2 linked regions of the Rhodopseudomonas boonkerdii genome follow. The protein of the gene in region 2 interacts with the protein of the main gene of each other region in a pairwise test. Links are inferred from orthologs where the notes say so. Each region holds a gene or a part of one and is shown on either strand. Other genes may lie near its edges.

Region 1 (14,649 bases), 560 kb from region 2 along the record:
TCATCCCCGCGAAAGCGGGGATCCAGTAGACACCAGCAGCAGTGATAAACTGCACCGTCAATGTCTACTGGGTCGCCCGGTCAAGCCGGGCGATGACAATTGAGCATGAGGCTTGGCATCAGCTCGTCACACCAGCGCCTTGCCGCCGGCGAAGGCGGCAGCGGTGGCTTCGTCATTGGCTTCCAGCGGCAGCAGCATTTCGTTATGCGCCTTACCGGACGGGATCATCGGGAAACAGTTCTCCAGATTCGCCACGCGGCAATCGAACAGCACCGGCTTCCTCACCTTAATCATGTCCTGAATCGCACTGTCGAGATCGCTCGGCTTTGAACACTGCATGCCGACGCCGCCATAGGCTTCGGCGAGCTTGACGAAATCCGGCAGCGCTTCGGAGTACGAATGCGACAGACGGTTGCCATGCAGCAGCTGCTGCCACTGCCGCACCATGCCCATGTACTGGTTGTTGAGAATGAAGATCTTGATCGGCAGTTCGTACTGAACCGCGGTCGAGAATTCCTGCATGGTCATCTGCACCGAGGCGTCGCCGGCGATGTCGATCACCAGCGCATCGGGATGCGCCACCTGCACACCCATCGCCGCCGGCAGGCCGTAGCCCATGGTGCCGAGACCGCCGGACGTCATCCAGCGATGCGGCTCCTCGAAGCCGAAGAACTGCGCCGCCCACATCTGATGCTGGCCGACTTCGGTGGTGATGTAGGTATCGCGGCCGCGCGTCAGCTCGAACAGACGCTGGATCGCATGCTGCGGCATGATGACATCGTTGTTCTTCTTGAAGGCCAGCGAATTGCGCGCGCGCCATTTGGCGATTGTCTGCCACCAGTCCTTCGTATCCGGCTTCTTCGCCTCGGCCTTGAACACCTGGAGGATGTCGCCCAGCACATTGCCGCAATCGCCGATGATCGGGACGTCGACACGGATGTTCTTGTTGATCGAGGACGGGTCGATATCGATGTGAATTTTCTTCGAGTTCGGCGAGAACGCATCGGTACGGCCGGTGATGCGGTCGTCGAAACGCGCGCCGACGCACAGCATGACATCGCAATCATGCATCGCCATGTTGGCTTCGTAGGTGCCGTGCATGCCCAGCATGCCCAGCCAGTTCGGACCGGAGGCCGGATAGGCGCCGAGGCCCATCAGCGTGGAGGTGATGGGGAAGCCGGTCACCTCGACCAGCTCGCGCAGCAGTTTGGTTGCCGCAGGTCCCGAATTGATCACGCCGCCGCCGGAATAGATGACGGGTTTCTTGGCATTGGCCAGCAGCGAGACGGCCTTGCGGATCGCATGGGCATCACCCTTCAGGCGCGGCGCATAGGAAACGTGAACATCCGACTTGCGCGGTGGATGATAGGTGCCGGTGGCGAACTGCACGTCCTTCGGAACGTCGACGACGACAGGGCCGGGACGGCCGGTGGTGGCGACATAGAAGGCCTCATGCAGCACCTTGGCGAGATCGTTCACGTCGCGTACCAGCCAGTTGTGCTTTGTGCAGGGCCGCGTGATGCCGACGGTGTCGCATTCCTGGAACGCGTCATTGCCGATCAGATGCGTCGGCACCTGCCCCGTGATGCAGACCAGCGGGATCGAATCCATCAGCGCATCGGCCAGCGGGGTGACCATGTTGGTGGCGCCGGGACCGGAGGTGACCAGAACGACGCCCGGCAGGCCGGTGGAGCGCGCATAGCCCTCCGCGGCATGGCCGGCGCCCTGCTCGTGGCGGACCAGGATGTGCTGGACGTCGTCCTGCTGGAAGATCTCGTCATAGATCGGCAGCACGGCGCCGCCGGGATAGCCGAAAATGTGCTTCACACCGTGATCCGCGAGCGCGCGCACGATCATGGCGGCGCCGGTCATCTGGTTGGGATCGTGGGGCTTTGCGTCACTCATGGTCGGCTCCGGATGCGCCCTTGGCGCTGTGGTCTTGTTGGTCGTCGTGGTCATTCAAGCGAAGAACTGCAGGCAATAAAAAAGGGCCCGCCTGGGACCCCTGTGCGCACCGCTCGGATCGTGGGTAGCCATCAGCTACCCCCGGCGATGCGCCAGGGTACCACGATAATAAGAAGGCTTGTAATTTTATTGCGCATGACTTGGTCGTATGATCTCGAAACTTGCGCGGACCATAGCGGGCAAAAACGGGAAGTCAAGGCTGCCAGCCAGATCACACGTGAGATCAAAGGCTAGCTGGGTCGGAGACGTTCGGCGAGAGGAAAGATTGGCGGGGCTGATATGCGGAGGCATACGGCTACTCCGCCCTTCTCGCCTGAACGCAATTGCGTTCAGGCTGGGGTGAGGAGGCCTAGTGGCGCGATTGCGACGCTGAGAGCGCCTTCTCGAACCATGAGCTCGCGGACTCCAGCGCTTCCGGCCATCCTTCGAGACGCGCGTAAGTGCGCTCCTCAGGATGAGGATGGGGTTTGTAGTTTAGCCTTGGCCTCCACCGGCGTCATCCATTCAAACTCCGGGAGCTGGTGCCGGAACCAGGTGAACTGCCGCTTGGCATAGTGTCGCGTATCGGCCTGCCCTGTCGCACAAGCCTCCTCGCGCGAAATCTCGCCACGCAGATATTTGATCAATGCCGGCACGCCATGCGCTTTCATTGCCGGCAGTAATGGATCCAGCCTGCGGGCGGCGAGTGCTTCGGCTTCATCCAGCGCGCCCTCGTCAAGCATGCGCACAAAGCGCGCATCGATGCGGGCATAGAGGTCGTCGCGATCTGGTGCGAGGAAAACGGCAGTCACGCCATCCGGCGGCAACAACGGCGGCAGCGCGTTATTGTGCCAGTCGGTCAACGCGCGACCGGTGGCCTCGATCACTTCCAGCGCCCGCGCGATGCGGGTGCGGTCACGCACATTTAGTTTTGCGGCGGAGACGGGATCGCGCGCGGCCAGCTCCGCATGCAGTGCCTCCGGGCCGTTGCGCCCGAGCCGGGCGCGGACGTCGTCGCGAATGGTATCGGGGATCGGCGGCACAGCGGAAAGTCCGCGGGTCAGCGCTTTGAAGTAGAGCCCGGAGCCGCCGATGAAGATCGGCAGCTTGCCGGCCGCGCTCACCTCGTTCAGCACATCACGCGCCGCATCGACCCAGGCCCCGGCAGAAAAGTTCACCGCCGCATCCACGGTGCCATAGAGACGATGTGGAGCCGTGGCCTCCTCTTCCGGGGTCGGCCGCGCGGTCAGCACGCGCAGATCGCGGTAGACCTGCATGCTGTCGGTATTGATGACCACACCGTCCCGCGCGCGCGCCACCGCCAGCGCCAGCGCCGACTTGCCGCTGGCGGTCGGCCCTGCGATAAGCAGCGCTCTGTTATCCGGCCTGGAACTCACGTCATGTCTCTCGTCGCTACCCTGATCTGCAACCCCGCCGATCCCGCTCTCGATAGCACGGTGCTCGACGGTCTGCGCGCGACCCTGCCAGGCGATACCACGATCCACTGGCTGGACGACGGCGTCGCCGCCGACATCCTGTTCGCTCCCGAGAACAATAGCACCACCGACCAGATCATCTTCGCCGACCGTCTGCGCGCCGCGCGCGGCGACATGCCGATCGACGTGGTGGTGCAGCCTGTGCTCGATCGACGCAAGAAGCTTTTTCTGGCCGACATGGATTCCACCATGATCGGCCAGGAATGCATCGACGAGCTGGCGGATTTCGCCGGCCTCAAGGCCCATGTGGCCGCGATCACCGAACGCGCCATGCGCGGTGAGATCGAGTTCGAGCCGGCGCTGCGCGAGCGCGTGGCGCTGCTGAAGGATCTGCCGGTCGGCGTGGTGGATGAGGTATTGACCGAGCGCATTACGCTAACGCCGGGCGGCAGCGCACTCGTGCAGACCATGCGTGCCAATGGCGCCTATACCTGCCTTGTCTCCGGCGGCTTCACTTTGTTCACCGCCAAGGTTGCGGAACTGGTCGGCTTTCAGGAGAACCGCGCCAACGAACTGCATGTACAGGACGGCAAGCTGACCGGCACTGTTGCCGAGCCGATTCTCGGCAAGGCCGCCAAACTCGCGACGCTGCAGGAATTGCGCGAGAGCTTCGATCTCGACAATCTCGATACGCTGGCCGTCGGCGACGGCGCCAACGATCTGGCGATGATCCAGGATGCGGGTCTCGGCGTCGCCTATCACGCCAAGCCGGCCGTGGCTGCAGCCGCACATGGGCGGATCGACTTTGGCGATCTCACCGCGCTGCTCTATGCGCAGGGATATCGGCGCGGCGAGTTTGTGAGCTAGCACACTCGTCATTCCGGGGACGGACCGACGCCACCGGCGGCGGGACGGAGCCCGGAATCCCGATGTGCCAATCACCTGCGGCAGTCCCGACGGAGAGTGCCTGTCTCACATCGAGGTTCCGGTTCGCTCGCGCTATGCGCGAGCGCCCCGGAACGACAGTGCTTTACTGCACGCTCAGCGCAACAAACCGCAGCTCGCCTTCGCCGTTCGAGACCAGCAGCAACACCGACTTCTTGCCGTCCTTCTTCACGGCATCGATGCGCTTCTTGACATCGGCAGCATTGGTCACCGCCTCCTGCGCGACCTCGACAATGACGTCGCCGGCCGAGAGGCGCTTGTCGGCGGCATCAGAACCGCTGTCGACGCCGGTGACAACAACGCCCTTCACGCTGTCCTTGATCTTGTACTTCGTGCGCAGCTCCTTGCTGAGCCCGGTCAGATCGAGGCCGAGCGCCTTCTGCGTCGCCGGCTTCTCCGCTTCCGGCGCCGCTTTCAGCGAGGCCTGCACCGGCTTGTCGTCCTCCAGGCGGCCAAGGGTGACCTTCCTGGTCTCCTCCTTGCCCTTGCGGATGATCAATACGTCCACGGCCTTGCCGACCGGACTGGCGGCGACGGCGCGCGAGAGGTCCTTCGGCTCCTTGACGTCCTTGCCGTCGAACTTCACCACCACGTCGCCCGTCTCCAGACCGGCCGGCTTGGCCGGGCCTTTCTCGTCGATGCCGGCGATCAGCGCGCCGCGGGCGGGCTTGATATTGAGGCTTTCGGCGATCTCGTCGGTGACCGGCTGGATGCGAACGCCGAGCCAGCCGCGACGCACTTCCTTGTATTCGCGGAGCTGATCGATCACGCCAGCCACCGTCTTTGACGGCACCGCGAAACCGAGACCGATGGAACCGCCGGTCGGCGAGATGATCAGCGTGTTGACGCCCACCACCTCGCCATCGAGATTGAACAGCGGGCCACCCGAATTGCCGCGATTGATCGAGGCGTCGGTCTGGATGTAGCTGTCGTAAGGACCGTTATTGATGTCGCGGTTACGCGCCGAGACGATGCCCGCGGTGACGCTGCCGCCGAGTGAGAACGGATTGCCGATGGCAATTACCCATTCGCCGAGACGCAGCTTGTCGCTGTCGCCGAACTTCACGGCCGTCACCGGCTTCACCGGGGTGAATTTCAGCAGCGCGAGATCGGTCTTCTTGTCGACACCGACGAGCTCGGCCTTGATCTTGGTGCCGTCGTTCTGGATCACCGTAATCTCGTCGGCGCCGTCGATGACGTGATTGTTGGTGACCACGAGGCCCGAGGTGTCGATGATGAATCCCGAGCCGAGCGAATTGGTCTTGCGCGGCTGCAGGCCGCCGCCCTTCTCGCCGCCGCCGCGGCCACCGCGATTCTTGAAGAAGTCCTCGAAGAATTCCTCGAAGGGCGAGCCCGGTGGCAGTTGCGGCATCGCACCGCGATTGCCGCCCTCGCCGCCATTCTTCGCCTCCACAGTCGAGGTGGTGGAAATGTTGACCACCGAGTCGATCACTTTTTCGGCGACATCGGCAATGCCGTCGGGGCCCCGGGCCAACGCTGGCGGCGCGGAGATGCCGACCAGCGCACCGACCGCGATTGCCGCGATCAGCGGACGCAAGCCGAAATTGCGCACGCGGCGCTGTGAAAGGGGTGCGAGAGTCGCGATGGGCATAGGTGTAACGTCTCCTGACGAGAGTCGGCGATTTGCGCGCAGAGTGCGCCCGAACCACACGATTGCGCAAGCCTCGCGGAACCTTGGGGCAACGGTCGCGACGCTCCCATTTGAGCGTCAGATTGCGGCGGAATGCAGATAGACCCGTTCGCGATCGTCTTGATCGCGCTGCGCTTTTGGACAGACAGCGCGGGACGCGTCTAGCGCCGCACGAACCAGATCAGGATCAGCCCCCCCACCGCGGAGATGATGCCAGCCAGCCGCAGTACGCTGTCGGGAGAGGCCAGCGCGCTCTTCATGGCACGTCGCATCCAGCCGGGAAAACCGAGAAACAGAATGCCTTCGAACACGAGCAGTATCCCCAAACCGATGAGGAAGTCGGTCAACGCTATGGACCCCACCGGTATCAACTCCCGAACTTTCGCACCCTGACGTTTCTTGGCGCAGTCTTCTGAAAAGCAAATGAGGCGCATCGTGTGACGATGCGCCTCATCCTTAGATCAGACTTGCCGCGAACGCAAAACGTACAGGCCGTTTGCGCCGCCGCGCGTCGTTATGGTCGTGCCGGGGCCGGCTTGCCGGTCGGATTGGCGAAGAAGCGGAAGAATTCCGAATCCGGCCGCAGCAGGTAACGGGTATCGTTCTGCTTCAACCCGTTCTCATAGGCCGTCATCGAGCGGTAGAACGCGAAGAAGTCGGCGTCCTTGCCATAGGCCTCCGCGAACAGACGGTTACGCTCGCCGTCGCCGTCACCGCGAATCTGTTCGGCCTGCGAGTTCGCGTCCGCGATGATGACCGTCGCCTCACGGTCCGCCTTGGAGCGGATCTCCTGAGCCTTCTGGCCGCCCTGTGCGCGGAACTCGGCCGCCTCACGCTGACGTTCGGTCTGCATGCGCTGATAGACCGCTTGGCTGTTCGCCTCCGGCAGATCGGCGCGACGGATGCGGACGTCGATGACCTGGATGCCATAACCGTCGGCCTCGCGGTCGAGCTGGTCGCGAATCTTGTTCATCAGACCTTCGCGGTCGTCACGGACGATCTGGATGAAGTTGACCTCGCCTAGCACACGGCGCATGGCGGCGTTGAGCAGCGTGGTCAGCTGGATGTTGGCAGCCTGAATGGTGCCGATGCTCTGATAGAAGCGCAGTGCGTTCTTGATGCGATAGCGCGCGAATGCATCCACCACGAGACGACGCTGGTCGTTGGCGATGACTTCCTGCGCGGGATTCTCGAGATCGAGAATGCGCTTGTCGATGGTGATCACGCTGTCGACGAACGGCACCTTGAAGTTCAGGCCGGGCTCGGTGACCACACGCACGGGTTCACCGAGGCGAACCACGAGGGCCTGCTCGGTCTGGCGCACCGTGTAGAGCGAGCCGAAACCGACGATGACCAGCACCAACAGCACGATCAGCGCAACGATACCTGAGATACCGGATTTCATCGGTTGCCCCCACTCTGCTGAGGCTGACCAGATGTCGCCGGTGGCTGACGTCGCGGCGTCAGTTCGTTCAAGGGAAGATAAGGCACGACGCCTTGCGAAGCGCCGGCGCCCGAGCCGGAATCGTTGATCAGCTTCTCGGCGCCGTGGAGAATCTTCTCCATGGTTTCGAGGTACAGACGTTCACGGGTCACGTCCGGCGCCTTCTTGTATTCTTCATAGACCTTCAGAAAGCGCGCGCTCTGGCCCTTGGCCTCGGCGATCGCCTGTTCGCGATAACCTTCGGCGACCTGCAGGATCTGCGCGGCACGGCCGCGTGCGTCCGGTACGACGCGGTTGGTATAGGTCTGCGCTTCGTTCTGCAGTCGCTGGGCGTCGGCCTGCGCCGCCTGCACGTCGCGGAACGCATCGATGACCTGAGCGGGCGGATCGACCTTCTGCAGCTGCACCTGCTGGACTAGGACGCCGGCGCCGTAACCGTCGAGCGTCTTCTGCATCAGTTCCTGCACCTGCGTCTCGGTGGTGGTGCGTGCGCCGGTGAGAATCGGCTGGATGTTGGCACGGCCGACCACTTCACGCATCACACTCTCGGCGACCGCCTTCACGGTGCCTTCCGGGTTCTGGATGTTGAACAGGAAGTTGCCCACGCCATCCGGCTTGATACGCCAGAGCACGGTGAAATCGACATCGACGATGTTCTCGTCGCCGGTGAGCATCAGACTCTCTTCCGGCACGTCGCGCACGGTGCGACCACGGCGACCGGTGTCTTCGAGGATCGACATGCCGACCGACAGCGTCGACACGCGCAGCGCCTTCGGCAGCAACACGGTCTCGATCGGATAAGGCAGATGATAGTTCAGACCTGGCTGCACGGTGCGCACATGTTTGCCGAAGCGCAGCACGACGCCGAGCTCTTCGGACTGCACGCGGAAGAAGCCGGACAGTCCCCAGATCGCACCCGCGATGACGAGGACCAGGAAGATGCCCATACCGCTGATGAAGCCACCCGGCAGCATCGATTGCAGCCGGTCCTGCCCCTTGCGCAGAAGATCCTCAAGATCGGGCGGCCTCGGTCCGGACGACTGCGGACCCGATCCCCAGGGTCCTTTCGGGCCGGGCCCCCATGGGCCACCGCCTTGATTCTTCCACGGCATTCAAACTCTCCTCTGCGCGGCCGGAGTGCCCGGTCTCGCCACGTTTGCATGGCTTTATAGGGGACGGACCCTGCTCTTACAACGCGGGGCGCCTGACCGTTGCAGCTAAGCGTAACGCTCTGTTTTTCAATGTTAACGGGCGAAAAACGAGGTCAGTTCGAAGGCCGCCGGCAATATGTCACATAGGAGAAATCGACACTGTCCTCGCCCTTGGCGGGATGCCTGACGCGGCCGGTTTCTTCCCACACAGCGCGATCCACCGGCGGTATGGTGGTATCGCCGACGGGATGCGCATGAACCTCGGTGACCTCGAGGCGATCTGCATGGGGCATCCACTGCGCGTAAATCTCCGCGCCGCCGACAATGGCGATCTCTGGCGCCGAACGGCGCAATGCATCGCCAACGGCGATGGCGCGCGCGTCGGCCAGGGATGTCACGACAACGGCGCCGTCCGCCGTGTAATGGGCATTGCGCGTGATCACGATATTGGTGCGGCCAGGCAACGGGCGGCGCGGGAATGACTCGAAGGTCTTACGGCCCATGACGATGGGCTTGCCCATCGTCAGCGCCTTGAAGCGCTGCATATCCGACTTCAACCGCCACGGGATGGTGTTGCCATTGCCGATCACCCCATTTTCGGCGACGGCATAGACGAGCACGATGTCTGGCAAGATCTTCATGGTCAAACCGCGACCCCAGCCTTGAGCAACGCGCAAGATGCGACGCTGGACGGTTTTCCGGTCAGGAGTTCCACCGCTATCTTCACTCTCATCAACGGGATTCCATAGAAGCCACCAACAGCGTCCGAAAGCCACCGACCTTAGTCATATCTGATTCCGGGGCGAACGAACGACGCCGATACAATGAGTCTGCCTCTCGGAATGAAGGGAGCGACGCAACGAAAGTTGCGAATGCTCCATTCGGCGATCCGCACCCGTCTTTCTTCCTCCAAAGCCTCAACTAAACGAAAGTCGATTTCATTGACGCCCGAGGCGCCAATCATGGATCATTTTGAAGTGGAGCAGCGCCAGCCTGCTCCTTGATTTTGCTGAAACACATCCGGACCTGATCTTCATGACCATCGCATCACGCTTTCTCGGCATTGCCCTCTCGGCGATCGTTCTCTCTTTGCCTGCTATTCACGCTCACGCGGCTGACAAGCCGCTGAAAATCGGCGTCTCCGCCGGCCCCTATGGCGACATCCTGCGCGAAGCTGCCCGCCTTTCGGAGAAAGAGGGCCTGAAGGCCGAAATCATCGAGTTCACCGACTGGAACCAGCCCAATGCGGCGCTCCAGGCCGGCGACATCGACCTCAACAATTTCCAGCATCGCTTCTATCTCGCCAACCAATCGAAAGCCCGCGGCTACAAGCTCGCCGCGCTCGATGAGTCGATCCTGGTCCCCGCCGGCATCTTCTCGAAGAAGTACAAGAAAGCCACCGAAATCCCCGATGGGGCCAAGATCGCCATCCCGAACGATCCGACGAATGCCGCGCGCGCACTCCTGCTGTTCGAGAAGGCCGGCCTCCTCAAACTGAAGCCCAACACCGGCCTGTCCGCAACCATTCTCGACGTGGCGGAGAATCCGAAGAAGCTACAAATCGTCGAAATCGACGCCGCACAACTGCCCCGGTCGCTCGATGACGTCGCCGCGGCGTTCGTTTCGTCGAACTATGCCTATCTGGCTGGCCTCGCTCTCAACACGGCGCTTGTTGCCGAGACCGAAGTGGCCGAAGCAAAGCCCTACTTCACGCTGATCTTTGCCGCGCGCGACGATCGCAAGGACGAAGCGGCCCTCAAGAAGTTCATCGCAATCTACCGTTCGCAGCCGGTGAAGGACTTCATTATTGCCAAGTTCAATGGCTCAATCCTGCCAGCCTGGTAAACTTCCCGGCAGCATGGACGCAAAAGCCCGCGCTTCCGGCGCGGGCTTTCTGTTGAGGAACGTCGACTCATCCCCGCGCTGCTTTAAGAAAGCGCGTTTCTCTCACGCGCGGAAACACCTGCTCAGCGAAGCGCTGCATTTCGGCCTCGAACGGCTGAAATTGCAGCATGAAGAGCTCGATCCCAGCCGCGTGAAACTCGCGGATGCGCGCGGCAACCGTATCGTAGCTCCCCACCAGACCGGCGGCAGTTCCGCCATTGGTACCGACGCGCGGTGTCTTCTGCATGGTCTGCATCATCACCACCTTCGGATCGGTGTTGGCACGCTGAATGGCCTTCATCGGCGCATCCTGCGCCGCCAGCGCCAACAGGCGCTGATGCGCCTGCTCCGCCTCCGCGTCAGTTTCCCGTGCGATAACAAAGGCGGAAAGCCCGAAACGCAGCGGCACCCCAGCGCGCGGCCGGGATGCCACATCGGCGATGAGCGTCGCTACGTCGCTCAAGGGCTGTCCGTTGATAAACCAGACATCGCCATGCGCCGCCACCAGATCGCGCGCGGGCTCGGACTCGCCACCCACATAGATGGCAGGCCGCGCGCGATACAGATCCTTCGGGCGCAGGGCGTAATCACGGATATCGAAGTTGTTGCCGTGATGGGTCAATCGCTCTCCGCTGGTCAGCCGCGAGACGATCGAAATCCATTCCTTGCCATAGGCGTAGCGATCGTCGTGCTCGGCGAAGCCGATACCTGCCTTTTCAAGTTCTGGCTTGTTCCAGGCATTCACGAGATTCACGGCTAAGCGCCCGCGGCTGATATTCTCGATCTGCAAAGCCATCTTCGCCAGCACAACTGGGTGAAACAAGTATGGCTTGATGGCTGCGATGATCTCGATACGGCTCGTCAGCGCCGCAAGAGCCGCCGCGGAACTCCATGTCTCGAGCTGATCGAGATCTTCCTGATGTGGATTAATGGTGTGCTGGGCGATCAGGACGGAATCGTAACCCAACGCCTCGGCCTGCAGCACCAACGCGCGATTGCGCTCCCATGAAGCGTCATACGGCTCTTCGGGATCGCGATGTGCTGCGCGTGGGCCATGCACAGGAGACCAGACTCCAAATCGAAGAGGTGCGCTGCTCATTGTTTGCCTCATGCACAGAGATCACTGAGGTTATAAGACGACCATCCGAAGCCAATGCAAGCTGGGTCATGCGACCAGGCCCTGCGGCGGCGAAATGGCGCAGACCGGAAATGGAAATTTTTTCTGAGAATGTGCTGACGAACTGAAAGAATAATCCTCATCGACGCGCAACGGCACGATCTCGATCGAGAACGTCAGTGTCATTTTCCAAAACAACGACGACCGCAGGATCATTGGCCTCAGAACGAGCGCTTCCACGTATCAAACCTAACGAATAACGCGTGGAGAACGATTTCACTGCAGAAACCGCAGACGCCATACTTGTCGTTGCTCTACATTCGCGTCCACTTCGAAACAGAGCGACGGACGCCAGAGTGAGCAACGCCGACTACGCCATCCAGCAACAATACAGCGCGTCGGCCGGCGCAGCACCGAAACGTACGATCTCGGCGTTTCCACAAATCAGATTCAAGCCCAACCTGGTCTTACTTTCATGGATTGCGCCTTTCCTGCTCATTGTCGTGTGGGAAGCGCTGGCGCAAGCGGGCTGGCTGTCGCCTCAGGTTCTGCCTGCTCCGTCCAAAGTGCTCCGCACTGCGTGGAAATTGACGCTGTCCGGCGCGCTGCTCGCCGACCTCGGTGTCAGCCTGCTACGCGCCGGTACCGGCTTTATCGTCGGCGGCAGCGTCGGCTTCATTCTCGGCACCCTTGTCGGGTTCTCGCGGATTGCCGAAGCTCTGATCGACCGCAGCGTTCAGATGATCCGCGCGATTCCCTTCCTCGCAGTTGTGCCGCTCGTCATCGTCTGGTTCGGCGTCGGTGAAGGGCAGAAGGTCTTTCTTGTCTCTCTCGGCGTTGCTTTTCCGATCTACATCAACACCACGCTCGGCATCCGTCAGATCGATCCGAAACTGCTCGAGCTTGGCCGCGTGCAGGGACTTTCCACCTGGCAAATGATCCGGCGCATCATCCTGCCCGGCGCGCTGCCTTCGATCCTGACCGGCGTCCGCTACTCTCTTGCGACCGCGTGGCTGGCTCTGGTCGTCGCTGAAACGGTTGGCGCCCAGTCCGGCCTTGGTTTTCTCGCCATGGACGCCCGCGAGTTCCTGCGGACCGACGTGATCGTGCTCACCATCGTGATCTATGCACTGATCGGCGTCGCCGCCGACTCCATCGCCCGCCTGCTCGAGCGCAGCCTGCTGGCCTGGCATCCCAACTACGGCAAAAGCGAACGCGCATGAGCATCCCGGAAACAATCGCCGAAGCCGCCGTCACCGTCAGCGCACTGACCCGCACATACGGCGCCCGCACCGTCATCGACCGCCTCGATCTTCGCATTGGTCGCGGCGAGTTCGTCGCCCTGCTCGGTGAAAGCGGCTGCGGCAAGACGACATTGCTGCGCGCCCTCGCCGGCCTCGACCCAATCCAGGGTGGCCATATCGATGCGCCCGGACGCCCTGCCGTGGTGTTTCAGGAGCATCGCCTGCTGCCGTGGGACACGCTCTGGCAGAATGTCTCGCTCGGGCTGCGTGGCCCCGATCCGCGCAAACGTGCCGCTGCGGCACTTGTCGAGGTCGGCCTCGGAGATCGCCTCGACGATTGGCCGCGCAACCTGTCGGGCGGGCAGGCGCAACGAGTCGCGCTGGCCCGTGCGCTGGTGCAGGAACCCCGGCTTCTGCTGCTCGACGAACCCTTTGCGGCGCTCGATGCCCTGACCCGTATTCGCATGCACGTGCTGGTTAAGGAACTCGTCGCTCGCCACCGGCCCGGAGTCCTGCTTGTCACCCACGACGTCGACGAGGCGATCGCGCTGGCCGATCGCATTCTGGTTATGCGCCACGGAACCATCGCTGCCGAGCACCGAACGCCGGTCCACGGCGGTCCCGCCGCCACGCGCGACCAGCTGCTGCGCGAACTCGGCGTCGCCAGCGATCTTCAAGTTGCCTGACATCAACCCGGGAAAGCTCATTCATGTCAAAACGTCTCTTTACGCCGTCACGCCGCGACCTGCTCAGCGGGGCGATGGCGGGTCTCAGCGCCTATGCCGGCATTCATTTCACCGGCAGCGATGATGCCATCGCCGATACTGGCCGGAAGACCGACAAGGTCCGGCTGACCTGGGGTTATCATGGGCTCACTTTGATCGCGAAAGAGCGCGGCGAGTTCGAAAAGGAACTGGCGAAGGACAACATCAAGGTCGAGTGGCTTGGCCCGTTCCCGAACCATGCGCCAACATTGCAGGCTGTCACCGGCGACAGCGCGGATTTCGGCTTCGGCGGCAGCACGACGCCGGCATTGGCCGCGATCATCGCCGGCTCGCCGCTGGTCTTCACACAATTCGTCCTGTACGAGCCGCGCACCACGGCGATTATCGCCAAGGACGATTCCGGCATCAACAAGGTCGAGGATCTGGTCGGCAAGTCAGTTGCCGTCAACCGCTCCGGCCTTGGCGAGTTCCTGCTGATCGCAGCTCTGGAGAAGCACAAGGTTGATCGATCGAAGGTCAAGTTCGTGTATCTGAACCCGCCCGACGCGGCGCCTGCCCTCGCCTCGGGCAAAGTCGATGCGTGGTCGATGTGGTCACCCGGCGTCGATATCGCACGGCTGGACTACAAGGCACACGACGTCTTCCTCGAAGGGCGCGACCTGCCGTTCCAGATCGACTTCTCCTCATATGTGACGTCACGCAAATTTGCCAAGGACAATCCGGCTCTCGTGCGTGCACTGAACGCCGCCTATGAGAAGGAAGCGCAATGGGTCAATCAGAACACCCGCGACGCTGAGTATCTGGTCCAGAAAGTCGCCAAATATGACGACAGGATTCGCGACCAGTTCATCGAGCGCAAACGCAACTACAAGCTGATCCCGGTGTCCGACAAGAAGTTCGTTACTGAGCTGCAGAACGCGGCGAACTGGCTGACGGAGCGGAAAGTCCTGCCAGAGTCCGTCACGGTTGCAGACCATCTGGCAGGCGGCTGAACTTCCCTCGATGCGGACGGCAGGACCACTTCGAAGGCCCTGCCGCCCGCCCGCTGCTCGTCCTCAGACGGCAACGTCGGCCTTGATTGGCGGATGAGGCGAGTACCCTTCGACCT
Region 2 (14,734 bases):
GCGCTACGAGATCGACAATCATCAGGTCGAGATCGGCGCCAGCGTCGGCATCGCCCTGACCGAGCCTGGTGTCAGCGCCGATCATCTCCTCAAGAACGCCGATATGGCGCTTTACCGTGCCAAGGCGTCCGGCCGCGGCACCTTCTGTTTCTTCCGAGACGAGATGGCCCAGACGGTCGAGGCGCGTCGCGTGCTCGAACTCGATTTGCGCAAGGCGCTCGCGAACGAGGAGTTCGAAATCTACTATCAGCCGCTGGTCAATCTAAAGTCCGGCCGCGTCTCGACCTGTGAAGCGTTGTTGCGCTGGAATCATCCGGTTCGCGGCACCGTTTCGCCCGCCGATATCATCCCGATCGCGGAAGACATGGGCTTGATCGTCGACCTCGGCCGCTGGATTCTGCGCAAGGCTTGTATCGAGTGCATGAAGTGGCCGGAAGCCGTCAGCGTCGCCGTGAACTTTTCGTCCCAGCAATTCCATCAGCGCGACGTGTTGAGCGAGGTTCGCTATGCGCTGGAAGTATCGGGGCTGCCGGCGCATCGCCTCGAGATCGAAATCACCGAGTCTTCACTGTTGCGAAATACGCAGTGGACACACGATGCGCTGGCGCAGCTCCATGCCGCCGGTTGCCGAATTTCGCTCGACGATTTCGGCACCGGTTATTCCAGCCTCAGCTATCTGCATAACTTCCCGCTGCAGAAGGTGAAGATCGACCGTTCGTTCCTCGAGGGGATCGATACGCAGCGCCCGTTGACCCTGCTGCGCGGTGTCGCCCGTCTCAGTGCGGATCTCGGCATGTCGGTGGTGGTGGAGGGCATCGAGACCAACGAGCAGCTCGAACTGATCAGTGCCGATGGCACGATCACAGAAGCCCAGGGTTATCTGTTCAGCCGCCCCGTACCGGCCGCACGCATCCGCCAGCTGCTTGAGGCCTCGCATGGCCGCCGTGTGGAACGCGATGTGGAAACGGCCCGCACCTCGGCCTGAATCACCTTCCGCGGCACTTCAACAAAACTGTCGCGATTCATTTCATTCATCATCGTTTGATAAAAGCTTAACCAAGATGCTGCAGAACCTTTGACAACTTTTAAGAAAGCTTTAACTTTCGCCTTACTCACATACTGATGGCGTTTTGTGCGCGTGGAGATGGAATGATGGCTGCGGCCGATCAAGTGACGGGTATCTCTGCACGCCATCAAGACATTCTGGACAGGGTCGATTACCGCCTCGCCGAGACTGAGACCGAGAAGGAGGCGATCTACGGCCTCCGCTATCGTGCCTATCTTCACGAAGGAGCGATCGAACCGCGCGTTGAGCGTCGGCTCCATGATCGCTTCGACGATATGCCGAATTCCTGGATCTTCGGCATCTATATGGACGGCGAGCTGGCGAGCTCGCTGCGGATCAGCGTCGGTTCCCCGGACCATCCCGATACTCCGGCAGTGGACGCTTTCGGCGATCTGCTCCGTCCGCAGATCGAGGCGGGCAAAACCATCGTCGATCCCAACCGCTTTGTTGCCGACCCGACCAATCGCACCAAGTTTCCCGAACTGCCTTATCTGACGGTTCGCCTTGGTTATGTCGCCTGTGCCTATTTCAATGCGGATATCGGCACGGCGACCGTTCGCGCCGAGCATCGTGCCTTCTATCGCCGCGTGTTCCTGCAGACGCCGCTGTGCGAGCCACGCCCCTATCCGACGCTGCTGAAGCCGCTTTGTCTGATGGCGGCGGATTTCAATGTCGTTCGCGAAAAGATCTTCGAGCGCTACCCGTATTTCCGTTCCAGCCAGTTCGAACGCCGGGCACTGTTCGAACGCAAGAGCGAACCGCTGGCGCCCGATCTGCATTTGCCTGAGTTCCGGTTGCCACAGGCGGCGCAGCAGCCATAAGCGTCGGTTACGGGACCGGCCTTCGACTTCTGAACGGTAGCAACAGGGATATGCGGCCGTTTTTGGTGGATTCCCGCTAAAAATCGGGCTCTCCCACGCAGCGCTTCACCATCGCGCCATATTTCATAAGCATTAACCATGCCGTTGCTTTTCGGCGGCCTGTGGCTTTTGATCGGTTTTGGCAACATCCCATCAAGGTTGACGGAACGTTCGCTTAACCAACGCCCTGTAGACCCAAGACAGTTGCTTTAGGTGACAGTTGGTTAAAGCGTGAGCGTGGAGGCTCCGGAATGATTCAGCAGATGCGTATCCTCCAGGGATTGAAACTGGCTGCCGTGCTGGCTGTGGCGCTGACGATGGGCGCCTGCGCGAACAAGAATGGCCTCGGTGGCGCGGATGGTGCGATGGCAGGTGCTGCCGCTCCTGGCAGCCAGCAGGATTTTGTGGTCAACGTGGGCGATCGCGTGTTCTTCGAAAGCGATCAGACCGAGCTGTCGCCGCAGGCCATGGCCACGCTCGACAAGCAGGCCCAGTGGCTGCAGCAGTACAACCGCTATTCCTTCACTATCGAAGGCCATGCGGACGAGCGCGGTACCCGCGAATACAATATCGCCCTCGGTGCTCGCCGCGCCCAGTCGGTGCGCAGCTATCTCGCCTCGCGCGGGATCGATCCGAGCCGCATGCGCACGATCTCCTACGGTAAGGAACGTCCGGTCGCGGTCTGTAACGACATCTCGTGCTGGTCGCAGAACCGCCGTGCGGTGACCGTGTTGAACGCGGGAGCGTAAAGCCCCTCGATGTGATAAAAATGGCGGCGTCTGCCTGACCGGGCAGGCGCCGTTTTTTGTGTCTGCAGTCGGCTTTGTCGCGGTTTGTAGTCACAATTCCGGCGTAGTGCGGCACTCATCGTTTTTAGCGCCAATGAGGCGCGTTTCAGTCATCGCTCAGGCCAAGATGTCATTCAGATTCAAGTCGCTCGCCGGCGCAGCGCTTTTCGGTTCCATGCTTGTCACGGCGTCGCCGGTGTCGGCGCAATTCTGGGGCCAGCAGCAACAACAGCAGCCACAGACTTATGGCCAGCAGGACGGCGGCGTTGATCCGGAAATGCGGATCGAGCAGCTCGAGAACCAGCTTCGCAAGCTGACCGGCCAGAACGAGGAGCTGCAATATCGCAACCGCCAGCTCGAGGATCAGTTGCGCCAGCTGCAGGCCGGTGGAAGCGCGCCGCCGGCTGGCGGTGTCCGTTCGAGCGCTGCTGCTGCCCCGGCGCAGCAGCCGGTCCCGTTGCAGGCTCCGCCGGGCGGTTACAATCAGGCACCGGCCCCTCAGCCCGGATATAACCAGCAAGGTAGCGGAGCTCCTGTGCCTGTCATTCAGGATCCGGCGCCAGCGCCGCGTAGTGGCCGTCGTAACGATGCTTTTGACCCCAACGCCAATCCGAATGCGCCAGGCGTGCCGCGCGCGCTTGGCGGTGGTCAACTGCCGATGCAGGCGAATGCCCCGGCCGGCGCACCGGGCGGACGCGAAGGGGGCGAGCCACTGCCGCTCGGTCAGAGCGGCGCTCCGGCGCTGACCACGCTGCCACCGGGCGCGACGCCGAAGGACGAGTTCGATCTCGGCATCGGCTATATGCAACGTCGCGACTATGCGCTGGCCGAAGAGACCATGCGTAATTTCAGCCAGAAGTATCCCAACGATCCGATGATCGCCGATTCACAATATTGGCTCGGCGAAAGCTATTTCCAGCGCCAGAAGTATCGCGAGGCAGCCTCCGCATTTCTGGGGGTGACGAGCAAATACGACACCTCCGCCAAGGCGCCGGATGCGCTGTTGCGTCTCGGCCAGTCGCTTGCTGCGCTGAAAGAAAAGGAAGCCGCTTGCGCTGCCTTCGGCGAAGTGGCCCGCAAATATCCGCGCGCCTCGACCGGCGTGAAGCAGGGGGTGGACCGCGAGCAGAAGCGCAACAAGTGTTAGGCTGAGCCGCCCGGCACGTGGAGCCGGACCGACACCTGGTTCTGAACGCGCATGGCCGATGACGATCATCTTCCGATTTCTGCCCAGCAGGCGAAACAGCTTTTCGCCCGCTGGGCGTCTGCACCGGTGCTGATCCTGGCCGTCTCGGGTGGGCCGGATTCGATCGCCTTGATGTGGCTCGCCGCGCGCTGGCGGCGCAGCCTGAAGCGTGGTCCTGGCCTGACGGTCGTGACGATCGATCACGGATTACGGCCGGAGGCTGCGCGTGAAGCTCGTGATGTAAAGCGCCTCGCAGCCTCGCTCGATCTGCCGCACAAAACCATGCGCTGGACTGGCGATAAGCCGAAAGCGGGGCTTGCCGCCGCGGCACGCGATGCGCGCTACGCTTTGCTCGCCCATGCTGCGCGCAAAGTCGGTGCGGTCCATGTGATGACCGCGCATACGCGGGACGATCAGGCCGAGACGGTTCTGATGCGGATGGCGCGCGGGAGCGGTCTGGCAGGTCTCGGCGCCATGAGCGTGGAAACCGAGCGCGACGGTATCCAGATTGTCCGCCCGCTTCTGCGGGTGTCCAAGGCGGCGCTGATCGCGACGCTCGATAAGGCCGGGATCGCCTATGCCGTCGATCCCACCAATACGGACCCGCATTTCACCCGCCCGCGGTTGCGCGCCCTGATGCCGGGTCTGGCTGCCGAAGGGCTGGGTCCACATACCCTGACACGCCTCGCCGCGCGAATGGCGCGGGCGGATGCTGCGCTCGAACTGATGGTGGACGGCGCAGAGCGCTTCCTTGCCCTTCGCAATCCCGGTCGTTCGCCCGAGGCGATCGATACTGTGGCCTTCATGGGGCTGGCCGAGGAAATTCGTGTCCGGCTCCTGCTGCGGATGATCAATGCGATCGGCCACGAAGGGCCCACCGAGCTCGGCAAGGTCGAAAGCCTGTCTCTGGCGATGGAACAAGCAATGCGGCCGGGCGGAAACGGTATTCTGCTGAAGCAGACCCTCGCTGGTGCCGTCATTTCGCTAACCCGCAACCGGCTGAAGATCACACCGGCGCCGCTTCGTCGCTCCATTGCACGGAAAAGGCCTTAACCACCTCCCGAAAAGAGGCCGTGCACCGCCATCATTTGAACCGGAAAAGCGCCTAGATGCGCTAAATAGTCCGTCCCAGTTCCCTTGGCAGCGGCCCCGGTCGCACTTAAATTGCAACCGACTGACCCAGGGTGATCGCCTTGTGGCGAATCAAGGGAAGAGAGCCGCGGATTTCAGCGGTGACGAAGGAAGATCGATGAACGCGAACCTGCGCAATTTCGCCCTCTGGGTCATTATCGTATTGTTGCTGCTGGCGCTGTTCACGCTCTTCCAGAATCCGGGTCAGCGCGCCGCCTCGCAGGACATTCCGTTCTCGCAGCTCCTGACCGATATCGATCAGAACCGGGTGCGCGACGTCGTCATTCAGGGGCCGGAGATCAACGGCACCTATACTAACGGTTCGACTTTCCACACCTACGCGCCGAGCGATCCGACGCTCATCAAGCGCCTGTATGACGCCAAGGTCTCGATCACCGCGAAGGCGCCGGGTGACAACGTGCCGTGGTTCGTCTCACTGCTCGTCTCGTGGCTGCCGTTCATTGCGTTGATCGGCGTCTGGATATTCCTGTCACGTCAGATGCAGGGCGGCGCCGGTAAGGCGATGGGATTTGGCAAGTCGCGCGCCAAGATGCTCACCGAGGCGCATGGCCGCGTGACCTTCGAGGACGTGGCAGGTGTCGACGAAGCCAAGCAGGATTTGCAGGAGATCGTCGAATTCCTCCGCGATCCCGGCAAGTTCCAGCGTCTCGGCGGACGCATTCCGCGCGGTGTGCTGCTGGTCGGCCCTCCCGGCACCGGCAAGACGCTGATCGCGCGCGCGGTCGCGGGCGAAGCCAATGTGCCGTTCTTCACCATTTCGGGTTCGGACTTCGTCGAAATGTTCGTCGGTGTTGGCGCCAGCCGCGTGCGCGACATGTTCGAGCAGGCTAAGAAGAACGCGCCTTGCATCATCTTCATCGATGAAATCGATGCGGTCGGTCGTCATCGTGGCGCCGGTCTCGGCGGCGGCAATGACGAGCGCGAGCAGACCCTCAACCAGTTGCTGGTGGAGATGGACGGCTTCGAGGCCAATGAGGGCGTAATCCTGATCGCCGCCACCAACCGTCCGGACGTGCTCGACCCCGCGCTGCTGCGTCCGGGCCGTTTCGACCGTCAGGTCGTGGTGCCCAACCCGGACGTCGTCGGTCGCGAACAGATCCTCAAGGTCCATGTCCGCAAGGTGCCGCTGGCGCCGGATATCAACCTCAAGACCATCGCCCGTGGCACGCCTGGCTTCTCCGGCGCGGACCTGATGAACCTTGTCAACGAAGCCGCGCTGACTGCCGCGCGTCGCAACAAGCGGATGGTGACCCAGGCCGAGTTCGAAGAGGCCAAGGACAAGGTCATGATGGGCGCCGAGCGCAAGTCGCTGGTGATGTCCGAGGAAGAGAAGATGCTGACGGCCTATCACGAAGGCGGCCATGCCATCGTCGGCCTCAACGTCCCCGCCACCGATCCGATCCACAAGGCGACGATCATTCCGCGCGGCCGTGCGCTGGGTATGGTCATGCAGCTGCCTGAGCGCGACAAGATGTCGATGTCACTGGAGCAGATGACGTCGCGCCTCGCCATCATGATGGGCGGCCGCGTTGCCGAGGAGTTGATCTTCGGTCGTAACAAGGTCACCTCCGGTGCATCGTCGGATATCGACCAGGCCACCCGTCTGGCGCGTATGATGGTGACCCGATGGGGCCTCTCGGAAGAGCTCGGCACGGTCTCCTATGGCGAGAACAATGACGAGGTCTTCCTCGGCATGCAGGTCAATCGCCAGCAGAACGTCTCCGAAGCGACGGCGCAGAAGATCGATCAGGAAGTGCGCCGCCTCGTCGAGGATGGCTACAAGGAAGCCACCCGTATCCTCACCGAAAAGCGCGACGATCTCGAAACCCTGTCCAAGGGGCTGCTCGAATACGAGACCCTGAGCGGCGACGAGATCAAGGATCTGCTTGAAGGCAAGAAGCCGAACCGCGAGTCGGTGTTGGAGCCGACCGGTCCGCGCACCTCCGCCGTGCCGCCCGCAGGCAAGCCGCGCCCACGCCCGGATTCGGGCATGGAGCCGCAGCCGCAGGCGTAACCGACAAGTCTGTTTGAAGAATAACACCGCCTCGGTTTCACTCCGAGGCGGTTTTTTATTGCAGCGATTCAGCGGTGTCCGGAATCGTTTGCCGGCTGCCTGTGAAATGCCGTTTCGATGCTTTTAGTCGTTAGCGCGAGATGAGCAGTTATGCGCGTGATGGCCAGATCGACGTCACGGGCCAGCACGGCTTCCATGAGTTCGCGGTGCTCGCGCTGCACGTCGCGTTCCCCTTTGTCAGCTATCAGTGCCAGATCGCGGTAGCGCTCGCTTTGCGTGAACAGCATCTCGCGCAACTTGAGCGACCATGGACTGTCGCAGGCGCTGGTCAGCATCCTGTGAAAATCAGCATGAGCAGCGAGCCAGCCATCGCTGAAACCAGGTCGTCCGTCCTTCGGATGCAGTTCGGTGCGAACAAGCCGATGATGGCTGGCGATGATGGCCGCCTCCCAGGCGGCGTCACCGCATGCGATGGCGCGCCGCAGACATCGTACCTCAATCTCAGTGCGCACCATCGTCAGATCCCGGAGGTCGGCCAGAGAGACTGGCGCAACGCGAAAGCCGCGTTGTGGCTCGGCAATGACGAGGCCTTCTGACGTCAGTCGCGACAAGGCCTCGCGGACGGCACCGATGCTGACCTGAAAGGCGAGGCCAAGTTCATTTATTTTGAGCCGCTCGTCCGGTCGCCGCCGGCCTGTCAGCAGATCGGAGCGCAACCGTTCGTAAATCGTATGAGTGGCGCTGGTGGACATGAAAGGCTCCCGAAGCGTTTGGAATCGTAAGCGAGAGCGTCTATAAAATCTACTTTCTAAGAAAAATATATTTTATGTTGCCAAGTTGGTGGGCAGCCTTAAGATTGCTGCCGGATCGCCTGCGCAAGACTTCCAACAAGGAGGCTTGGCTGATCCAGACCGCTCAACGCGGCGTCATCAAAAGAACCGGAGGGGACATCACATGCGACTGAAGTTCGGATCCAAAATCTTCGCGTTCGCGGCCATTGTCACTGTTGCGACGCCTTGTTTCGCGCAGAATTATCCCGGGGTGACAGCAACTGAAATCAGGATTGGCCAGACCATGCCTTATAGCGGTCCGGTCTCTGCTTTCGGTGTCTTGGGCAAGGGCGAAGTTGCTTATTTCAAGATGGTCAACGACCGCGGCGGCATCAACGGCCGCAAGGTCAACCTGATATCACTCGACGATAGCTACGTACCGCCGAAGACGGTGGAGCAAACGCGGCGACTGGTGGAAAACGACGAAGTCGCGCTGATCTTCTCCACCATGGGTACCGCGCACAACACCGCGATTGCCAAATATCTGCAGGGCAAGAAGATCCCGCAACTATTCATAGCCTCCGGCGCGTCGAAGTTCGGCGACATTGCACAATATCCTCAAGCGACAATGGGAGTGATGGCGCCATTCCGTTACGAGGCGCGGCTATATGCGCGCTACGCGCTGATGAAAAATCCCGAAGCGAAGTTCGCTATCCTCTCGCAGAATGACGACTTTGGCCGCGATTATCTCGCCGGTCTCAAGGATGTACTCGGTGACAAGTACGATCAGCGGGTAACAGCCGCGACCTATGAGATTACAGATCCGACGATTGACTCGCAGATTGTTAAACTCAAGGCGTCCGGTGCCGATACGCTTATCATCGCCGCGACGCCGAAATTCGCCGCGCAGGCAATCCGAAAAGCTCATGAGATCAGCTGGAAGCCGCTCACGTTTCTCACCAACGTCTCGGTCTGGATTTCGACAGTGATGGAGCCAGCCGGCCTCGATGCCGGGATCGGCATTATCTCATCGGCCTATGTCAAGGATCCAATGGATCCGGCCTGGAAAGACGATCCGGGTGCGCAGGAATGGCGGGCTTTCATGGCCAAGTATATGCCGGACGGCGATGTCCGCGATCAGAATTTTGTCAACGGCTTCAACAACGGCATGGCGCTTGAACACGTGCTGAGGGCATGCGGTGATGATCTGAGTACTGAGAACATTCTCAAGCAGGCGTTCAATATCAAGAATCTCGAGCTATCGATGTTGCTGCCCGGCATCAAGATCAACACCAGCCCGGTCGATCATCTGCCGGTCGAGCAGATGCAGTTCATGCGCTTTACCGGCAAGCAGTGGGAGCGTTTTGGAGAGCTGCAGTCCGGAAACTAGCACAGAGGCTGCAAAGCTTGACGTCACTTCGCCGAAGTACGGCATGCCCAGTGGCTGTTGAAAATTACTGAACGGCAGAAGGCTGAACCGCGATTCGGTGTTGGAGCTGTCGGGTCTGCGTAGGTCTGCAGTGCCGCTCCTCGGCAAGTCGCGCTCGCGTCCAGATTCCGATCCGGACGCGAGCCGCAGCCGTAACGCTCGCCTCACCGAACTACGAAATGCGGTCAAAAGGCCGCGTTTTTCGTTTCCGGGTAATGCGGTTCACTTAAACCTTCCTCAAACTTCCACCGGCACTGTCGCCTGCGTATTTCACCCGTCGCGGGGACCTCATGACGACGCCGTTGCATCTGACGCCTCCCGGCCGCGGACAGGTTCCGCCGGCGCTGGTGACGATGTGCGCGGTTCTCGCGATCCTGCAGATCGTCTTCTTCCCGCTCTATTACGGGCGCGGCTGGATCTTCGAAGACAACGGGCTTGGCTCGCCAACCGACTTCGTGAATGTCTGGTCCGCAGGCCGGCTGGCGCTCGAAGGTCATCCGGCCTGGGCCTATGACTGGGACATTCAGAAGAAGATCCAGGTCGCCGTGCTTGGCCGGACCTATCCCGGCAATTTTGCCTGGCACTATCCGCCGCCCTTCCTGTTCATTGCGGCAATACTCGCGAAGCTGTCATATCCCGTCGCCTTCATCGGATGGGCGTGTGTCAGCGCCATTCCCTATCTCGTCGCCATGCGCGCGATCGTCGGTCGTCCGTTCGGGCTGTTGCTCGCGCTCGGATTCCCTGTCGTCTTCACCAATGTGCTGGTCGGACAGAACGGTTTTCTCACTGCGGCGCTGATCGGTGGCATGCTGGTGCTGCTGCCGACGCGGCCGGTCCTTGCCGGCATCTGCCTCGGCCTGCTCAGCTACAAGCCGCAGTACGGCGTGTTGTTTCCGCTGGTGTTGATCGCTGCCGCGCAGTGGCGTGTTTTCGTCCCTGCCGCCGTCACCACCATTGCGCTGGTTCTCCTGTCATGGCTCGCCTTCGGCACCGAGAGCTGGCAGGCCTTCTTCAAATGGATGCCGATGTTCTCACAGGCCTTTCTTGTCGAGGGACGCGCGCCATGGGGCAAGATGCAGAGCTTGTTCGCATTGGTGCGCTATTTCGACGGCAGCGAAACGCTGGCATGGACGCTGCACTGGATGCTCGTCGCCGCCGTCGCGGTGTCGCTGATCCGGCTTTGGCGCAGCAATGAACGTTATGAATGGAAGGCGGCAGCCCTGGCCGTCGGCGCGGTGCTGGCGACGCCCTATCTGTTTCTCTACGACGTGATGGTGCTCGCCATCGCCATCGGCTTCATCGTCCGGGTGGGCTTGTCGGAGGGCTTTCTCCGCCACGAATTGCCGGTGCTTGGCCTCGCGATCGTCCTGCTTGTCGCTTATCAGTTCTTGGGCGCGGCACCGACCGGACTGGGGGCGTCGCTCCTGGTCGGCTGCTTGATCGCCGCCCGCATTGGCAATTCGTATCGAGCCGGATCCGGGGATGCGAGACCCTTCGAATCGTCCGGGGTTGCCCACGGCACTGGCGGTCCCGGCTGATTTCTTCGTGTACGACGCCCTTGGCGGCTTGACACGTCATGGCGGCTCACACCAAATGTAGGCGTTACGGTCCATCCTGTCGCAAGACTTGGTGGCTAAGAGGGAAGCTGGTGCGTTCCAATGGGAGCAAGGCCGGCGCTGCCCCCGCAACTGTAAGCAGAGAGTTTGTTTCGACCGCGTCACTGGGGCTTTTGCCCCGGGAAGACCGAAGCAAGCCGTGACCTGCGAGCCAGGAGACCTGCCGTGACACCAGAAACGTCCATGGGCGGGGTGTCCCAGCGGTCGCTTGCAGGCTTTGCCGCGCGTTCGCCTGGCATGATGCACGCACCATCGGCCCCAGCCCCCACAGCTACATGCATCTCACGGGGTCCTGCCGATGCCTTCCATGTCCCACGCTCTCTCCAACGGCCACGATCCGGTCGTGCTCGCTTCTTTGTCTGCCGAATCCAATATCGTCCCCGCGCGCGAGCCGGCGATGCAGATCATCCGCCGCAACGGCACTGTCTCGCCCTTCGATGCGGGCAAGATTTCGGTGGCGATGACCAAGGCTTTCCTCGCCGTCGAGGGCAACACGGCGGCGGCGTCGCGCCGTGTCCATGAAGCGGTGGAGCAACTCACCGGCGAAGTCGTGGCCGCGCTGACGCGCAGGATCGGTGAGGGCCGCACCTTCCATATCGAAGATGTGCAGGACCAGGTCGAACTCGCACTGATGCGGAGCGAGCATCACAAGGTCGCGCGTGCCTATGTGCTGTACCGCGAGGAGCGCGCCCGCCGCCGGGCGGAGGAGACAGCTGTGCAGTCCGTCCCGGTACCGAACATGCCTGCGCTTCACGTTACGCTCGCCGACGGCAGCCGCGTGCTGCTGGACGCGGCGCGTATTGCGCTGATCGTGAACGAAGCCTGTAGCGGCCTCGACGGTGTCGATCCGGCGCCGGTGCTCGAGGAAACCAAGCGCAATCTGTACGACGGCATCACGCTCGACGAGCTTGCGTTGGCCGGCATTATGGCTGCGCGCACTCTGGTTGAGCAGGAGCCGAACTACACCTATGTGAGCGCGCGTCTGCTGCTCGACAAGCTGCGCACCGAAGTGCTGTCTTATGTGCATGGCGTGCGGAGCTCGGCCTCGCAAGCCGATATGAGCACGCGTTATGCCGAATATTTCGGCGCCTATGTGAAGGTCGGCATCGAAGCCGAGCTGCTCGATCCTGAACTCGCGCGCTTCGATCTCAAGAAGATTGCCGCGGCGCTGAAGCCGGAGCGCGATCTTCAGTTCCAGTTTCTCGGGCTGCAAACGCTCTACGATCGCTATTTCCTGCATGTACAGGGCCATCGCATCGAACTGCCGCAGGCTTTCTTCATGCGTGTCGCCATGGGCCTTGCGCTGCGCGAGATCGACCGCGAAGCGCGCGCGATCGAGTTCTATAATCTGCTCTCATCCTTCGATTTCATGGCATCTACGCCGACGCTGTTCAATTCCGGCACGCTGCGCCCGCAGCTGTCGTCCTGCTTTCTCACCACTGTCGCCGACGATCTCGATGGCATCTTCAAGTCGGTGAAGGACAATGCGCTGCTGGCGAAATATTCCGGCGGCCTTGGCAACGACTGGACCCGCGTGCGCGGTCTCGGCGCGCACATCAAGGGCACCAATGGCGAAAGCCAGGGTGTGGTGCCCTTCCTGAAGGTCGCCAACGACACGGCTATCGCCGTCAATCAGGGCGGCAAGCGCAAGGGCGCAGTCTGCGCCTATCTCGAAACCTGGCACATCGACATCGAGGAGTTCCTCGATCTGCGCAAAAACACCGGCGACGATCGCCGCCGCACCCACGACATGAACACCGCCAACTGGGTGCCCGACCTGTTCATGCAGCGCGTCGAGCAGGATGGCGACTGGACACTGTTTTCGCCGGACGAAACGCCGGACCTGCACGATCTCTACGGCAAGCCGTTTGCCGAATGCTACGCAGCCTACGAAGCCAAGGCCGCGCGCGGCGAGATGCGCGTGTTCAAGACGGTGCGGGCCACCGATCTGTGGCGGCGCATGCTCACCATGCTTTTCGAGACCGGCCATCCCTGGATCACATTCAAGGATCCCTGCAACCTGCGTTCGCCGCAGCAGCATGCGGGTGTCATCCACTCGTCGAATCTCTGCACCGAGATCACGCTGAACACATCGGACGAGGAAGTTGCCGTCTGCAATCTCGGCTCTGTCAATCTGCTGCATCACGTCACTGCGGAAGGCATCGATCATGCGCGCCTGCAACGCACGGTGACGACGGCGATGCGCATGCTCGACAATGTCATCGACATCAATTTCTACACTATCCCGGAAGCGCGCCGCTCCAACCTCAAGCATCGCCCGGTCGGTCTCGGCTTGATGGGCCATCAGGACGCGCTGCATACGCTCGGCCTCGCAATGGCGTCCGATGCCGCGGTGCAGTTCGCCGATACCAGCATGGAGGCGATCGCCTATCATGCGATTTCGGCATCGGTGGATCTCGCTGCCGAGCGCGGTCGCTATCCATCCTTCGACGGCTCGCTGTGGAGTCGTGGCATTCTGCCGATCGACTCGATCGAGCTGGTGGCCGAAGCACGCGGTGGCCTCGATATGGATCGTTCATCCACGCTCGACTGGAGCAGCCTGCGCGAACGCGTGAAGGCGATCGGCATGCGCAATTCAAACGTGATGGCGATCGCGCCGACGGCGACGATCTCCAATATTTGCGGCGTCGCGCAGTCGATCGAGCCCGCCTATCAGAACCTCTATGTGAAATCGAACATGTCGGGCGACTTCACGGTGGTGAACGCGTTCCTGGTGCGCGATCTCAAGAAGCGCGGGCTGTGGGACGAGGTGATGGTCTCGGACCTGAAATATTTCGACGGCAGCGTCGGATCCATCGACCGGGTGCCGGGCGATCTCAAGGCGCTCTATGCGACCTCGTTCGAGATCGACAGTGCGTGGCTGATCGAGGCCGCGGCGCGTCGCCAGAAGTGGATCGATCAGGCGCAGTCGCTCAATCTCTACATCGCCAGTCCGTCGGGCAAGAAGCTGGATCAGCTCTATCGCATGGCTTGGATCAAGGGCCTGAAGACGACCTACTATCTGCGCTCGCGCAGCGCGACCCATGTGGAGAAGTCGACGCTCAAGGGCACCGACGGCAAGCTGAACGCTGTGTCCGCAACCTCCGCCAAGCCCGCAAGCGCACCGATCCTGGTGAAGTCGTCGGACGTCACTGCGCCGGATCTGTCGACCGTGATGGCCTGCTCGATCGACAATCCCGAATGCGAGGCGTGCCAGTAGGGCACGTCTCCACACACTCCTCCCTCATCCTGAGGAGCCGCGCAGCGGCGTCTCGAAGGATGCCCCACGCTCCATGGTTCGAGACGCCCGCCAAGCGGCGGGCTCCTCACCATGAGGGCTGAGATTGATATTGAGAAAGAACACCCCATGCTTGACTGGTCCGATACCACCGCCGCCGCCAAGACACTCGCATTCATCCCATTGCCGGAAGGTCCGATCGATCAGACCGGCCTCGGCGAAATCGACCGCTCCGGCGGCCGTGTCTCCGTCGACGAAAAGCGGATGATCAACTGCCGCGCAGACGTCAATCAGCTCCTGCCGCTCAAATACAAATGGGCGTGGGAGAAATATCTGGCCGGCTGCAACAATCACTGGATGCCTACGGAGGTCTCCATGCAGGCCGACATCGCCCTGTGGAAGTCGCGTGACGGCCTCACCGAGGACGAGCGCCGCGCCATCAAGCGCAATCTCGGCTTCTTCGCGGCGTCGGAATCGCTGGTCGCCAACAACATCGTGCTGGCGATCTATCGCCATCTCACCAATCCCGAATGCCGGCAGTATCTGCTGCGCCAGGCTTTTGAGGAGGCCGTACATACGCACACCTTCCAATACGTTGTCGAAAGCCTGGGCCTC

The links.
Region 1: the proteins of ftsH (region 2) and hflK interact in binary tests that used the Escherichia coli proteins (3 or more experiments, as listed by UniProt). The link is inferred for Rhodopseudomonas boonkerdii from one-to-one orthologs.

The regions. Positions count from the first base shown.
Region 1 is NZ_CP036537.1:1,927,487-1,942,135, reverse strand. The notes cover bases 6,456-9,285. They hold hflK (FtsH protease activity modulator HflK), read right to left. Parts: upstream 8,533-9,285; coding sequence 7,378-8,532; downstream 6,456-7,377. Other genes in these bases: E0H22_RS09025 (dihydrofolate reductase), read right to left, coding at 8,685-9,212; hflC (protease modulator HflC), read right to left, coding at 6,491-7,381. In the rest of the region: E0H22_RS09060 (acetolactate synthase 3 large subunit), read right to left, coding at 127-1,905; tRNA (adenosine(37)-N6)-dimethylallyltransferase MiaA, read right to left, coding at 2,415-3,341; phosphoserine phosphatase SerB, read left to right, coding at 3,345-4,247; E0H22_RS09045 (Do family serine endopeptidase), read right to left, coding at 4,411-5,937; E0H22_RS09040 (DUF2065 domain-containing protein), read right to left, coding at 6,138-6,338; E0H22_RS09020 (MetQ/NlpA family ABC transporter substrate-binding protein), read left to right, coding at 9,607-10,416; E0H22_RS09015 (LLM class flavin-dependent oxidoreductase), read right to left, coding at 10,484-11,554; E0H22_RS09010 (hypothetical protein), read right to left, coding at 11,621-11,812; E0H22_RS09005 (ABC transporter permease subunit), read left to right, coding at 11,929-12,795; E0H22_RS09000 (ABC transporter ATP-binding protein), read left to right, coding at 12,792-13,502; E0H22_RS08995 (NrtA/SsuA/CpmA family ABC transporter substrate-binding protein), read left to right, coding at 13,526-14,533; E0H22_RS08990 (thymidylate synthase), read right to left, coding at 14,597-14,649.
Region 2 is NZ_CP036537.1:1,363,947-1,378,680, forward strand. What follows is about bases 4,693-7,607. They hold ftsH (ATP-dependent zinc metalloprotease FtsH), read left to right. Parts: upstream 4,693-5,149; coding sequence 5,150-7,066; downstream 7,067-7,607. Other genes in these bases: tilS (tRNA lysidine(34) synthetase TilS), read left to right, coding at 4,693-4,953; E0H22_RS06385 (GntR family transcriptional regulator), read right to left, coding at 7,135-7,607. Also shown: E0H22_RS06355 (putative bifunctional diguanylate cyclase/phosphodiesterase), read left to right, coding at 1-985; E0H22_RS06360 (N-acyl amino acid synthase FeeM domain-containing protein), read left to right, coding at 1,153-1,887; peptidoglycan-associated lipoprotein Pal, read left to right, coding at 2,178-2,675; tol-pal system protein YbgF, read left to right, coding at 2,842-3,861; more of tilS, read left to right, coding at 3,913-4,692; more of E0H22_RS06385, read right to left, coding at 7,608-7,818; E0H22_RS06390 (ABC transporter substrate-binding protein), read left to right, coding at 8,021-9,226; E0H22_RS06395 (glycosyltransferase family 87 protein), read left to right, coding at 9,556-10,803; E0H22_RS06400 (ribonucleoside-diphosphate reductase subunit alpha), read left to right, coding at 11,189-14,101; E0H22_RS06405 (ribonucleotide-diphosphate reductase subunit beta), read left to right, coding at 14,249-14,734. UniProt on the Escherichia coli protein: Acts as a processive, ATP-dependent zinc metallopeptidase for both cytoplasmic and membrane proteins. Plays a role in the quality control of integral membrane proteins.